DNA from 2 places in the Exiguobacterium sp. MH3 genome. Region 2 is predicted to be linked to the other one. Evidence: riboswitches for the same ligand, from Rfam matches in the RefSeq annotation. Region 2 holds a riboswitch; the other holds the start of a gene.
The links. Region 2 has a riboswitch for lysine ahead of U719_RS01005 (amino acid permease). Riboswitches for the same ligand answer to the same signal wherever they lie in the genome.
Positions count from the first base shown of each region.

Region 1: another riboswitch for lysine. It lies ahead of U719_RS02495 (aspartate kinase); the one in region 2 lies ahead of U719_RS01005 (amino acid permease).

Region 1 is NC_022794.1:491,667-499,126, reverse strand. Features, by position in the region: gene U719_RS02520 (branched-chain amino acid transaminase) at 1-593, opposite strand, end outside; gene dapD (2,3,4,5-tetrahydropyridine-2,6-dicarboxylate N-acetyltransferase) at 619-1,326, opposite strand; gene dapB (4-hydroxy-tetrahydrodipicolinate reductase) at 1,313-2,059, opposite strand; gene dapA (4-hydroxy-tetrahydrodipicolinate synthase) at 2,056-2,937, opposite strand; gene U719_RS02500 (aspartate-semialdehyde dehydrogenase) at 2,955-3,947, opposite strand; gene U719_RS02495 (aspartate kinase) at 3,961-5,160, opposite strand; lysine riboswitch at 5,273-5,450, opposite strand; gene argH (argininosuccinate lyase) at 5,521-6,891, opposite strand; gene U719_RS02485 (argininosuccinate synthase) at 6,888-7,460, opposite strand, start outside.
Region 2 is NC_022794.1:169,754-177,213, forward strand. Features, by position in the region: gene U719_RS00980 (DHA2 family efflux MFS transporter permease subunit) at 1-476, opposite strand, end outside; gene U719_RS00985 (HlyD family secretion protein) at 489-1,145, opposite strand; gene U719_RS00990 (TetR/AcrR family transcriptional regulator) at 1,338-1,943, shown strand; gene U719_RS00995 (diguanylate cyclase) at 1,989-3,080, opposite strand; gene U719_RS01000 (MarR family winged helix-turn-helix transcriptional regulator) at 3,218-3,673, opposite strand; lysine riboswitch at 3,839-4,027, shown strand; gene U719_RS01005 (amino acid permease) at 4,160-5,641, shown strand; gene U719_RS01010 (hypothetical protein) at 5,722-5,904, shown strand; gene msrA (peptide-methionine (S)-S-oxide reductase MsrA) at 5,974-6,921, shown strand; gene U719_RS01020 (DUF2252 domain-containing protein) at 6,990-7,460, shown strand, end outside.

The DNA.
Region 1 (7,460 bases), 320 kb from region 2:
AGATTCGCAACACTCGCTTCACTGACGTTTCCGTTCATGTCGAGCGCGATGGCTTCATCAAATCCATCACGGATCGCTTCACCTTTTAAGAGTTGTGAGTTCATATAGTTCGCAGCCGCTTTCGCTTGCATCGGCATCATCGTTGATGAGACGCGGCGGTATGATGCGACTTTGGCACGAATGCCAGCGCCTTTATCGAAGTATTCCCCAAGCTCCCAGCAAGAGATGCCGACATGAACCGTCGTATCTTTCGCCATCAATGCTTGCCATGGCGTACCGAGGAACACGAATGGACGGATATAACAAGATTCGAATCCGTTTTTCGCAACTAGATCAATCGTCGCCTGGACGAGTTCATCCACCGTATACGGAATCGTGACGTGGTAATACGCACAACTGCGGAAGAGACGCTCGATATGTTCCTTCAATTGGAAAATCGCCGGTCCGTCCGGTGTCGCGTATGCACGAATTCCTTCAAAGAATCCACTACCGTAGTGAATCGCATGTGACATGACGCTTGTGTTCGCATCTTTCGGATCATGAAAGACTCCATCTAACCAAATTGCTTCTCCATACTGTGTATCCACTGCCATGTGTTTTCCTCCTCTTCGACGTCAATCAGAGTGAACGTAAATCATCCACCAATTGCGTCTTCTCTTCTGTTTTCGCATCTTTCTGTTTGATGACACGTGCAGGTGTTCCGGCAACGACGCTTCCAGCAGGTACGTCTTCTGTGACGACACTACCAGCAGCGACGACGGCATCTTTGCCGACTTTGACGCCTTCAAGAATGACTGCATTTGCACCAATCAAGACACCGTCTTCAATGATGACAGGTGTTTTTGAAGGTGGTTCGAGGACACCCGCGACCACGGCACCTGCGCCGACATGAACGTTTTTTCCGATCATCCCACGTGCACCGACGACAGCGTTCATATCAATCATTGTACCATCTCCGATTGATGCACCGATATTGATGATCGCACCCATCATGACGACTGCGTTGTCACCGATGACGACATGATCACGAATCCATGAACCTGGTTCGATGCGCGCATTCAAGTGACGTGTATCAAGCATTGGTACCGCACTGTTGCGACGGTCATACTCCACGTGAACATCCGTGATGCGATCTGAATACTTTTCTAAGAAAGTAGCCGCAAGTCCTGCATCCGCGAAGAAAATCTTTGATTCATCTGATCCGAATGCTGTAGCGCCTTCGATCGACAAGCCCGCCAAATCGCCGTTGACGTAAAGTTTTACCGGTGTTTGTTTTTTAGCATCTTTAATGAATTTAGCAATTTCGTAAGCATCAGTGAGTAACATGTGAATCCTCCTGTGTGTAGAGCGTCTCTAATGTATAGAGTCCCGCTGTTTTTTGAATGAGTGCCTCAGCTGCTTTGATCGCACCAGAAGCAAATACTTTTTTCGATAGCGCTGTATGTTTGATTTCAATCAATTCGTCAACACCTGCGAATAAGACTTCGTGTTCTCCGAAGATCGTTCCACCGCGCATCGCGTGCATTCCGATCTCGTTCGTCTCCCGCTTTTGCCGCGTCTGTGACCGGTCATATACCGGTGTGACGTCACGTGCCGTCTGAATCGTTTGCAATAACAACTCAGCCGTTCCGCTTGGCGCATCAACTTTTTGGTTGTGATGTTTCTCGAGCAATTCGATGTCATACGCTCCTGCTAGTGGTACGAGTGTCTTCAGCAGTTGCTGCACCATCGCGATACCGTACGACATATTGTACGACTGGAAAATTGGAATTTCTTTCGCAGCGTCCTTGATCGATGCCAGTTCCGCCTCTGAAAAACCAGTCGTCGCGATGACGAGTGGTGTTTTTGTCGCTAGCCCGTATGCGAGCAGATCCGGTAGCAAACTCGGATGCGAGAAGTCGATGATCGCATCGACCGTTTCTGACATCTCTGTTAGCTCGGCATATGAAGCGATCGTATCGGATGACTTCGTCCGGTCAACGATCGCCACGACACTTTGTGGTGCGAGTTCGACGACGTATTGTCCTGTCGCCCCATAACCGTGTAACGCGAGTTTCATCGAACCACTCCTTTGTAAGCCCGCATCGTTTCGAGTAAGTGGGCATGTCCCGCTTCCGATTGACGGACGAGCGGCAAGCGCGGCGCACCGACAGCAAAGCCGAGTTCTTCAAGCGATGCTTTAACTGGAATCGGATTGACATCACTGAACAAGGCACCGATGACCGGTAATAGGTCTGCCTGAATCCGGCGTGCCGTGACGAGATCTTGCGCGAGTAACGCCTCAGCAAGTGCTTGTGTCTCTGCTGGGTACGGGTTAGAGAGAACTGAAATAACACCCTGTGCGCCCCATGCCATGTACGGCAGGATTTGATCATCATTTCCACAGAAGACCGCGAAGTCTTCCGGAATCGCCGCCATCAGTTCACCCATGAAGCTGACATCTCCACTCGCTTCCTTAAAGGCTTGGATTCGTGGATGACGTGCTAACGTCACTGCTGTTTCGACTGCGATCGCAACTCCTGTCCGCGACGGAACGTTGTACAGCATGATTGGTAATTCGGTTGCATCAGCGACCGCCGTGAAATGTGCGACGAGACCCGCTTGCGATGTTTTATTGTAGTACGGTGTGACGAGCATCGCTGCGTCCGCACCGAGGCGCTCTGCGAGTAACGTCTTCTCGATTGTTGCTGCCGTGTTGTTCGAACCCGTTCCGGCAATGACTGGTACTCGTCCTGCCGTGATTTGAACGGCAGTCGTCAGTAGTTGTTCGAATTCCGTGTTCGTCAGTGTCGATCCTTCTCCTGTCGTTCCTCCGACGACAAGCGCCTGAATTCCTGCTGCGAGTTGTTGCTCGATCAAGCGTTCGAATACGTGTAGATCCAACTCGCCTGCTTCATTAAATGGTGTGACGAGCGCTGTACCTGCTCCTTTGAACATGAAGAACTCCTCCTTTTTTATGAATGAATCGACTGTTCGATGGCTTGGCGTGCGACTTGTACGGCATTCGAGGCGGCACCTTTTCGAATGTTGTCGGCTACACACCAGAGATGGAACGTGTTCGCGAGACTATCATCTTGTCGAATTCGTCCGACATAGACATCGTCCGTCCCACTCGCGTCAAGTGGCATCGGATAACGCGTATTCGCGACATCATCGATGAGGACGACGCCCGGTGCGTTTTCAAGTGCTTCACGGATCGCTGCAACCGTCGTCGGTTGTGTAAACGTGACGTTGATTGCAACCGAGTGAGAATTCGTGACTGGAACCCGCACACATGTCGCACTGACAGGTAATGCTGGAAGATTGAAGATTTTCCGTGTTTCATCAATCATCTTCTGCTCTTCTTTCGTATAGCCGTTCTCAAGGAATACATCGATATGCGGCAAGATGTTATCGTGAATCGGATGCGGATAATTGACGGGCTCTTCTCCGCGTGCTCCACGTGCCAGATCCTCGATTCCTTTTTGACCAGAACCAGATACGGCCTGATACGTCGTATAGTTGATCCGTTCGAATCCCAGTGACTGGAGCGGTGCTAAAGCGACGACGGATTGAATCGTCGAACAGTTCGGATTTGCGATCAAGCGGTCCGTCGCTTGAATCGCTTGCGGATTGACTTCTGGCACGACGAGCGGAATCGTCTCCTGCATCCGGAAAGCACTTGAATTATCAACGACGAGTGTTCCGTTTTCAGCTAGTAACGGGGCATATTGCTCACTGATCGTTCCGCCTGCTGCGAACAACGCGACATCGATCCCGTCTTCTGTGATATTTGGCGTCAGCGCTTGGATCGTAATATCTTCTCCCTTGAACTGTACCGTGTTCCCTGCTGAACGAGCAGAAGCGTAAGCGGACAGGCGGCTGACCGGGAAGTCCAGTTCTGCTAGTACTTGTAACATTTTTTGACCGACGGCGCCGGTTGCTCCAATGACGGCTACATGATACATCCTGTTTTCCTCCTTATAACTCGAACGCGTTTGCAATCGCTGCAACCGTCCGTTCAATGTCTGCTTGTGCAATCGTGTACGAGATGCTGATTTCTGATGTCGTGACTTGATAGAACGGGATGTTCTCTGCTCGGAAGATTGCGAACAACTTCGAAGCGACACCTGTTGCATCCCGCATCCCGATTCCGACGACAGATAATTTTGCGTGTTGATTATGGCGATCGACCTTGACTGTCGTGAAGCGATCCATGATGTCTTTCAATGCTTCATCGAGGAACTCTTCCTCATCGAGTGGACATGAGAACGATAAGAAAATGTCACTGTCGAACGTCGTTTGACTGATCATGTCGATGTTGACGTGGCGATTGGATAACAGTTCGAAGATATCGGCTACTGCTGCATTCGTTTGCGGTACGTGTTTGATTGATACCGTCAAGACGTTCTTCGTCACACTGACACTCGTCACCGCTTTTTGTTCCATTGTTTCCGTCGCTTCCATGATCCATGTTCCCCTTTTCGATTCAAGTGTTTTCCCGACGAAGATGTGTACGCCGTATTTTTTTCCTAGTTCGACACTCCGCATTTCCATGACCTTCGACCCGAGGGCGCTCATCTCCATCATCTCATCATATGAGATGTGCGGAATCGGTTGAGCAGCAGCATGGATTCGTGGATCAGCCGTATAGACACCGTCGACATCCGTGTAGATTTCACACCGTTTATCAAGGACTGCCGCAAGGGCAACAGCCGTTGTATCCGATCCACCACGTCCGAGCGTCGTGACATCACCGAGTTCGTTGACACCTTGGAATCCAGCGACGATGACGACATCGTATGTTTCGAGTTTTTGTCGTAACAGATTTCCATCAATCTGTTTGATCTTACTTTTCGTATGCAATCCCATCGTACTGATTCCCGCTTGAGCGCCTGTTTGCGATAACGCTTTGACGCCGAGTGAGTTGAGGGCGATGCTGAGTAATGAAATCGTCTGTTCTTCTCCGATGGCAAGCAGACGATCGAGTTCTCGGCGCTCGGGGCGATCTGTGATGGCTTGCGCCTGAGCAATCAAAGAATCTGTCATCTTGCCCATCGCTGAAACGACGACGACAAGTTTTTCACCTTCGGCTGCGCGACTCTTCAAATAATTCGCAATAGACTGAATCTGTTCGACAGTCGCAACCGAGCTTCCACCAAATTTAAGTACAGTTGTCACAATCCTATCTCCTTTGTCCCGATACAGAAAAAAACGACGGGCCGGTAGGAGCGTTCCTACGGCCCGTCGTTATCACGATCGGACAAACGAAGACAAAGTCATTCGTTCTTTTACGTAAGATAGCGCTCCGAAACATCGGTTTCGGCAGTACAACGGATCTTAACCGTTGTACCAGCAAACAAGAAGAAGCATCTTCTCGTTCACTTCGGCGGACTTCCCCTTTCACATCATTCGGCATGCTTGCCTTCAAGAATGATGCTACTCATGTCATCCGCGCCTCTATCTGTCGGTTGTTAGTTACAGTTATAGCAGACATCTTTTGTTAAATCCAGTCATTTGACTGTTTTTTTTCAAAATTCGTCAATTCGCAAGATGCTGTTTCGCGAGTTCGAGTTGCTCCGACACGGCAGCAAACCCTGTCCCGCCGTAGCTAGTCCGGCGTGCTACTGCTTGAACCGGATCGAGGAGCGGATAGACGTCTTCCGTGATATCCGGATGGAACGTTTGATACGTCTCGAGGTTCAAATCCTTCAGGAAACAACCGTTCTGCACACAGTAAAGGACGGCTTTGCCGACGATTTCATGCGCTTCCCGGAACGGTATGCCTTTCGTTACAAGGTAGTCAGCGAGTTCCGTTGCATTCGAGAAGTCTTGCATTGTCGCCTTCTTGAGCGCTTCGGTCTTAAACGTCGCAGATTCAATCATTCCAGTGAAGATTTGAACGGATTGGAGAACGGTATCTGCTGTATCGAAGACCCCTTCCTTATCCTCTTGCATGTCTTTATTGTAAGCGAGTGGTAATGCCTTCATCGTCGTCAAGAAGCCCATCAGGTTACCGTAGACGCGCCCCGTTTTTCCACGAATCAACTCAGCGAAATCAGGATTTTTCTTTTGTGGCATCATGCTCGATCCTGTTGAGAAGGCATCGGATAACTCGATAAAGCTAAATTCTTGCGACGCCCAGATGATGATTTCTTCACAAAAGCGCGAGAGATGCATCATGACGGTCGAAGCGATCCCGAGGTATTCGATGACGAAATCACGGTCCGAGACAGCATCAAGACTGTTTGGATAGACCGACTCAAAACCGAGCAACTCAGCAGACCGGAAACGATTGATCGGGAATGTCGTCCCCGCGAGCGCACCTGCCCCGAGCGGTGATTTCCGAATTCGTTTTTGATTATCCGTCAACCGTTCGACATCACGTTCGAACATCCAGAAATAAGCGAGCAAGTGATGCGCAAGCGAGATCGGTTGTGCCCGTTGCAAATGCGTATACCCTGGCATGACCGTCTCGATATGTTGCTCCGCTTGTTCCGTGATGACCGACTGGAGCTCGCGTAATGCCGTCGTCAACGCTTCAACATGTTGTTCCATCCATAGATGTAAATCCGTTGCGACCTGGTCATTTCGGCTCCGTGCCGTATGCAGTTTTCCTGCAACCGGACCAATCTGTTCCGTCAATAGACGCTCGAGATTCATGTGAATGTCTTCATCTGCTAGCGTATACACATGATCCGCTAACGTCGTTTCCAGTTGCTTCAGTCCTTGCTCGATTTGTGTCCACTCGTCTTGAGCGAGGATCCCTTGTTCAAATAGCATCTGCGCGTGTGCGAGACTGCCTTTTAAATCGACGCTCGCTAATTTTTGATCGAACGTGATCGATGCTCCGAAGGCTTCCGCTTGAGCGGAAGCACTTTCCGTAAAACGTCCACCCCAGAGTTTGGTCATTTCGTGACACCCGCCTGACGATGTACGCTCGCATGCGTCGAAACGGCAAGTCCGTGTAATTTGATGAAGCCTTTTGCTGCTTCATGATCGAATGCGTCTTCTTTCGTGTACGTCGCAAGTTTCTCATCGTAGAGCGAGACAGCGGACTGACGACCTGTCACAGTTGCGTTTCCTTTGAACAGTTTAACGCGAACTTCTCCTGTGACGTCCTGTTGTGTCGCTGTCAAGAATGCTTTCAAGCCTTTCGTCAACGGTGCATGGAAGAGACCGTTGTAGATTGTTTCTGCATATTGTTTGCTGAGTAGTGGTTTGAAATGCGCGACGTCCTTCGTCAATGTAATCGTCTCGAGTGCAGCGTGCGCTTTGAGTAACACAGTTGCGCCTGGGCACTCATAGACTTCCCGCGATTTGATACCGACGAGACGGTTCTCGACGTGGTCGATCCGTCCGACCCCATGTGCACCAGCGATGATGTTCAGTTCCGTGATCAGTTTCGCCAGTGGATACGTCGTTCCGTTGATCGAGACCGGAACACCTGCTTCAAAGCCAATGATGACTTCTTCTGCCTG
Region 2 (7,460 bases):
ATTGCCATCGAACAGATGACCGATCCGAAGAAAAACAGTGTCATTGAAGCGAGAAACAGCTGGCGGAACGTATAGCTTCGCATCAAAAAGGCACTGATCGGAATCAAAATCCCGTTAACGAGCATGAAGCCTGTCGTCAACCACTGGGCAGTGGACGTCGACACGTTGAAGTCATTGATCAGAACTGGTAACGCGACATTAATCAACGTTTGGTTCAAAATAGCAATGAACATACCGATGAGTAAGACCGTCAGTACTTTCGGAATACTGACGTTTTCAGTCGATACCTGTTTAGAAGGTGTTGCGACTGGTGGTGTCACGGTCATCGTCGGTTCCGTCTCGAGGGATTCCTCAAGAGTCGGTCCGTCCGTCGCAAGTGCTACGTCGGATGGGCGACTTCGACGGGCAATCCAGTTGACGCCGATGATGATCAGAATCGTGAACGCACTGTATCCGAACAAGAAGGTAGTAGACATGAACGTCCCTCCTTAATCCTTATGAATGCGGACGGTCACATTCATACCAGGTCGAATGTCGAGTGATTTTTCTTGCGAGAGTGAGACTTTAACAGGAATGACTTGTGCGACTTTCGTGTAGTTCGCGTTTCCGTTTGAAGAAGGCATCATTGAGAACGTGGAAGCCGTCGTCATACCGATTTGCTCGACTTCACCAGAAAGTGTCGTGTCCGGGTAGCTGTCGACATAGACATCCACTGTTTGTCCGACTTTGATTTCATCGATTTCTGTTTCTTCGATGTTCGCTGTGACCCAAAGGTCGTTTAAGTCAAAACCATAGGCGAGAGGTGTACCTGCTGCGACGAAGCCGTTCTTTGTCGCCATCGACTGAACGATCGTTGCTTTTGAGGGCATTGAAACCGAGAAGTCCGTCGGTTTTTGTCCGGCTTGTGCCGTCATGACGTGTCCGACTGTTGCCCCACTGGCAAGTGATTCGCCTGTTTTCGCAGACCAGTCCGTTAATTTACCAGCGCTTGGGCTCGCAACTGTTATCATCTTACCGTCGATTTTCGCATTGTCTGTTTTGACATAGCTCGTTGCTTGATCGTAATAGTAGTATCCGACAACACCACCACCGATTAAAACGATGAGTGTCACGATATTGATGATCAATAATTTTTTCATACTCATGGGTGTGTTAGCATCCTTTCTTGTGTACAATCGATTCAAAAAAAGTACTCCTCTGGGGGGAGGAGTAATTAATATAGTTAATTATATGGATCGTTAGCTAACAAACAACCGACAATTTCCGACAAAATGTTGGAAAAATAGATGATAACGGATTCATTAATGAAAAGATGATGAAAAAGGAGTGAAATATGGATGAATGAGAGCCGTGATCCCCGACCAAAACGGTCACGTGACCGTATTACAATGGAATTATTTCGTTTACTGAAGACGCACAGCTTTTCAAGTATTACTGTCAAAATGCTGACGGATGGAGCCGGTGTGAATCGTTCAACCTTCTACGCACACTATACGGATAAGTATGATTTGCTCGACCAAATCGTTGAGGAGCAAATGAAGGCACTTGAACAAGCGATTCGGATCACGGGTACAGGAACTGTCTTTCCGACAGTCGAGCAGGTGAGTCGCTATTTTGCTCGTTTGTTCATTCATATCGAAGAAAATGAATTATTCTATCAGACGATGCTCGTTCAAGGACCGATCAAAACGTTCATCTCTCGTTTTCTCGATACATTGAAAGAGAATTATCGAATTGTGTTTCGACCGCAAATCACAGAAGAAGCTACGTTCGTCGATCGGGACTTATTATTAAACTATGTCATTGGTGGACAGTTGGGATTGTTGATTTCGTGGTTACGAAACGGTCGACCGTATTCATCAGAATACATGGCAGAACAATTAAGTCGGATGATTGTCTTTGGAACGGTTGAAAGCATCGGTTTTCCTAAAGAGACGGAATGAAGACGTAAAAGAAAAGACACTCCCCTACGGAAGTGTCCCATTAGTTTAAGCTTGTCGGAATGCAAGTTCTTTCGTATAGATCGTACTCCGGTTCCGTCCGCTTTCTTTTGAGTAATACAACGCTTTATCTGCCTGTTGTAATGCTTCAAGTGACGTATGCGAACCACTGGAATGGGAAATCCCAAGTGAGATCGTGATTTGCAGATCAGGTACATCTGCTGTCGGGAACAGGTTACGTGCGACCGTCAGCCGAGCTAGTTCTGCTATTTTTTGCGCTTCTTTCGCTGAAGTACTTGGTAAGATGATTAAAAATTCTTCACCACCGTACCGTCCGACGAGGTCGTCTGGACGCGTTAAGGAAGCGAGAGTCATGCCGAGTTGGCGTAACACATCATCGCCCGCATCATGACCATATGTATCATTGACATGCTTGAAGAAATCGATATCGATGAGTACAAGCGAATAGCCTTGGTCGGTCGAACCGACAAGCGAAAGCGAGTCATCCAGACGACGACGATTGGCGAGCCCTGTCAAAGCATCCGTCATGGCGAGTTTCTGCTGATACTGGATGTTTTCGAAGTGACGGCGTAATTCCGTCAGTAATCGATAAGCGACAAAGCCAGCTAATAAATTAAAGAAGACGTACGCAATCGAGATTTTAAAGAATGTCGACCAGCTGTTCGTCAGGATGTAGATGGCGGGTAACGAATAGAGAATACCGACCAACACCATAAGCTGAAAATGACGCATCGAGACATGGATGAATCGACGAATGATCCCAATCGTCGTGATGAACAAGACGATGATCAGCGTCGATAAATAAAATCCTTCCATTTGATCAACTGGTGTTAAAAAGTAACGTGTCCCGATGATCATTGCACCAGCAACGATGGCGCTTGGGAAACCACCGATCAGCATGGCGATTGCGACAGGAACGATACGTAAATCAACACGGGCGACGTCGATTTGAATCCCGTTAAACATCAATAAAACCGCAATCAGACCAGAGACTGCTCCGAGTATAAGTCGAATGCTCCATTTGGAGTTCAATGAAATACGCGGTTGATTCCGAAACGGTAAGAACAAGAGAGTAATCGTTGTGAACAGTAGACAAAAGTTAATGATGAATTGATTCATGATGGCCAACAAATCCTCCCAACTCCCCCAGCTAACAGATTTCCATATATATACTTCCAGTATACTCAAGTAGATAACGGTTAGACATAGAGAAATCTTTAGACAAAATAGAAAAAACGGTAGAAAATCTACCGTTTTTAAGAAGATGAAGTAAGAGTATCCTCATCCATCGTCTGTAAAATTTTATCAAAGACACGAATCATCGTTTCGAGCTCTTCTTCCGTCAATGTACCGAAGCGATCTTGTAAATAGTTTTTCCGAACGATTTCGAGATCTCGAAATGCACGTTCCCCGTCCTCCGTCAAAGCGAGGACGATCGAACGACGATCTTCCGTCGAACGTGTCCGTGTGACGTATCCTTGTTTATACAGCTTATCCGTTAAAGCAGTGACTTGACTCGTCGCGAGCTCAAATTGTTCCGCGAGAAGCGTCGGGCGCTGAGGCCCATTTTCAGAAAGGCTTCGTAAGATGAAAAATTCACTCCGGGTCGCCGTTCCTTCAAATAGCCGGTTAAGTTCACGTCGCAGGGTACGAAGAATGACACGCATTTGTTCTTCGAGTCGATAAGTTAGCAAATCACGTTCCTGTGGCATGCAAGCAGCATCCTTTCTCTCAGTGGACTTCTACCATTTAGTGTACTAAACATATCGGATTTTTACCATCTACTACCCCAGATTCGAAAAAGGCAATTGACAATTTCGTGGCGTTTTGTGTAATATGGCGTAGTAATAACTAACTTAATTCAGTTCTCACTCAACCAGTGGGATGGAGGTTGCAGTTCTTAAGAGTACGGTTACGGATGTCGTCAAGCGACAGATGAAGTGACCTGAAAGGAAGAATTGCCGAAATCAATCATCGCTTTGAAGATGATCGATTGGGATTAGATCGAATAGGTCTAATACTGTCACAAGTCGGGTATCACTTACTTGTGGAGAGCTATCTTTCACGACGGTAGAATGAGGCGCATCCATTTTATTATGTTGCGTTCTCATCTTCCATCTGGAAGATGAGGACGCTTTTTGTTTTTTTCATTCAAAAAGTGTCCTCTCAAAAAATCTAAACAGAGAGAAGCGAACGAAATGAACAATCTAGATGTAAAACAAACAACAGATTCGACAGCAGAAGGATTAAAACGTGGATTACAAGCCCGTCATATGTCGATGATCGCCATCGGTGGGGCAATCGGAACAGGACTCTTCATTGCGTCCGGTGCTTCCGTCGCAGCAGCAGGACCAGGTGGGGCGCTCCTATCGTATGCAATCGTTGGTCTGATGGTCTACTTCCTCATGACAAGTCTTGGTGAAATGGCGGCGTACATGCCTGTCGCCGGATCCTTCTCGACATATGGAACGAAATTCGTCGATCCATCATTCGGCTTTGCACTTGGCTGGAACTACTGGTACAACTGGGCAGTCACGATCGCAGTCGAGCTCGTCGCAGCACAAATCGTCATGACGTATTGGTTCCCGGACGTTCCTGGATTTTATTTCAGTGCTTTGTTCCTCTTACTCATGATTGGCTTGAACTACTTCTCCGTTAAAGGATTCGGAGAAGCGGAGTATTGGTTCGCGATGATTAAAGTCGTTACCGTCATCGTCTTCTTAGTCGTCGGTGTTGCGATGATTTTCGGTGTCTTTACATCGGAGCCACCGGTTGGCTTTAAAAACTTTGCTCTTGGCGATGCGCCGTTCGTCGGTGGGATTCCTGCCGTCATCGGTATCATTCTCGTTGCCGGATTCAGTTTCCAAGGTACAGAACTGGTCGGGATTGCAGCGGGTGAATCGGAAGATCCGAAAAAGAATGTTCCAAAAGCAGTCAAACAAGTCTTCTGGCGCATCTTGCTTTTCTACGTCTTCGCGATTTTCGTCATCGGAATGCTCATTCCGTATACAAGTCCGAACTTGGTTTCGAATGACATTACGGACGTAGCGGTGAGTCCGTTTACGCTCGTCTTTGAAAAAGCAGGTCTTGCGTTCTCAGCAGCACTCATGAACGCCGTCATCTTGACGTCTGTTTTATCTGCCGGAAACTCAGGTATGTATGCTTCGACACGGATGCTGTACACACTGGCGCGTCAAGGGGATGCACCGAAGTTGTTCGCGAAAGTATCGAAAAACGGTGTACCGCGTAACGCTTTGCTTGCAACAGGTGCGGTCGGTGCCCTCTGTTTCTTGACGTCGATGTTTGGTGGACAAGTCTACTTGTGGTTACTCAATGCTTCCGGTATGACAGGCTTCATCGCATGGCTCGGGATTGCGATCAGTCACTATCGTTTCCGTAAAGGATTCCTTGCACAAGGTCACTCGTTGAAAGACTTACCATATGTTGCACCAGCGTTCCCATTCGGTCCGCTGTTCGCCTTCGGTCTTTGTTTCCTCGTCATCGTCGGTCAAAACTATGCCGCATTCCTCGCTGATCAAATTGATTGGGTCGGGATTGCTGCGACGTACGTCGGTATTCCATTGTTCCTTGCCTTCTGGTTAGGACATAAATTCAAAAACCGGACGTCAATCGTTCGTTATGACGAGATGGACTTCCCGGAACATCCACGTCAATCATAATCAGTGAGCCACCTTCAAATGAAGGTGGCTTTTTAGATGTCGCTTCAAGTAAGATGAAAGAAAAACAGGAGGCGATCTTCGTGAATTACTGGTACCACTTTAAGCGTGCCTTCTTACCGATCGCATTATTGCTTGTGACGCTTGCCTTGTACCAAATGATCTATCGTTTGAATAACATCTGGTATTCGCTTGGAGGACTTCTTCTTGTCTTTGCAGCGATTTATTTCGTCATGCGTCGTCTAAAAGCGAACCCAGAGGATTGAATGAGCAGGAAAGTCGAGTCCATTCTCCGAACGCGGTAAAATAGACACATACAGAGGAGGGGAAGATAGATGGCAAAAGCAATATTTGCAGGTGGTTGTTTCTGGTGCATGGTCAAGCCATTCCATAAATATGATGGTGTAGAGCAGGTCATTTCAGGATATACCGGTGGTCATACAGAGAACCCGACTTATAAAGAGGTTTGTTCGGAAACGACAGGTCACTTGGAGGCGGTTGAAGTCACGTACGATCCGTCCGTCATTACGTACGAAGAATTACTCGAGATCTTCTGGCGTCAAATCGACCCGACAGATGGTGGAGGTCAATTCAATGACCGTGGTGAATCGTACCAACCGGCTATCTTTTATGTCGATGAAGCACAGCGTGAAGCAGCTGAACGTTCGAAAGCAGCGCTTGACGCATCAGGACGCTTCTCGCGTCCGGTCGCGGTAGAGATTCGTCCAGAAAAGCCGTTTTGGCCAGCCGAAGAATATCACCAAGATTATTATAAAAAGAATCCGTTCCGTTATCAGATGTATAGTGTCGGCTCAGGTCGCGCGAAATTCATCAAAGAAGCGTGGAAGGACCACGGTAAGGAAAAAGAATTGAAAGAGCGTCTGACACCAATTCAGTATAAAGTCACACAAGAGAACGGGACAGAACCCGCTTTCCGTAACGAATACTGGGATGAAGAACGTCCAGGACTGTACGTCGATATCGTCGATGGTACACCACTCTTCACATCAAAAGATAAGTTCCAGTCAAACTGTGGTTGGCCGAGCTTCGCTAAACCCATCTCAGAAGACAAGATGGAAGTCGAACTCGATACGAGTCATGGGATGACACGGACAGAAGTTCGCTCTGCGAGTGCAGATAGTCACCTCGGTCATATCTTTGATGATGGTCCAACGGAACTCGGTGGACTTCGATACTGTATCAACTCAGCGGCGTTACGATTTATTCCGCTCGAGGAGCTTGATTCGGCAGGATATGGGGAATATAAAAAACATTTCGAGTAACACACAAGGAGTAGTCAAACGATTTCGTTTTGACTGCTCTTTTTTACAATTCGAGAGGAGTGGATAGAATGTTTCAGCCCGTGTATGAAGAAATCCGACAGATGACGATTGCGAAGGTCCTTGATTTTTATGATCATGAAATTCGTCAACTTAACGAGGCGGCACGACAAGAAAAGTACGACAAAATGAGTTTGAGTCCGTTTCGCTTTTTCCGAGGAAGTTCGCATCTTTTTTATTATGATGTCACTCGCATTCCACTCGGTTTTGATACACCGCAGGATAAACCGACCTGGATTCAAGGTGATCTTCACTTTGAAAACTTCGGTGTTCATGGAAATGCGAAGGGGGAAATCATCTACGACGTCAATGACTTTGATGAAGGGTACTTAGGTTCTTATCTATATGATTTAATTCGAATGGCAGTGTCTGTTCGATTGTTTGCAGAAGAGGCGGGCTACGACCCAGCACCTGCCATCCAAAATTACGTCTTTAAATACTTACATGATTTAAAAAAATATGCGTCCGGAAAAGATCCAAGT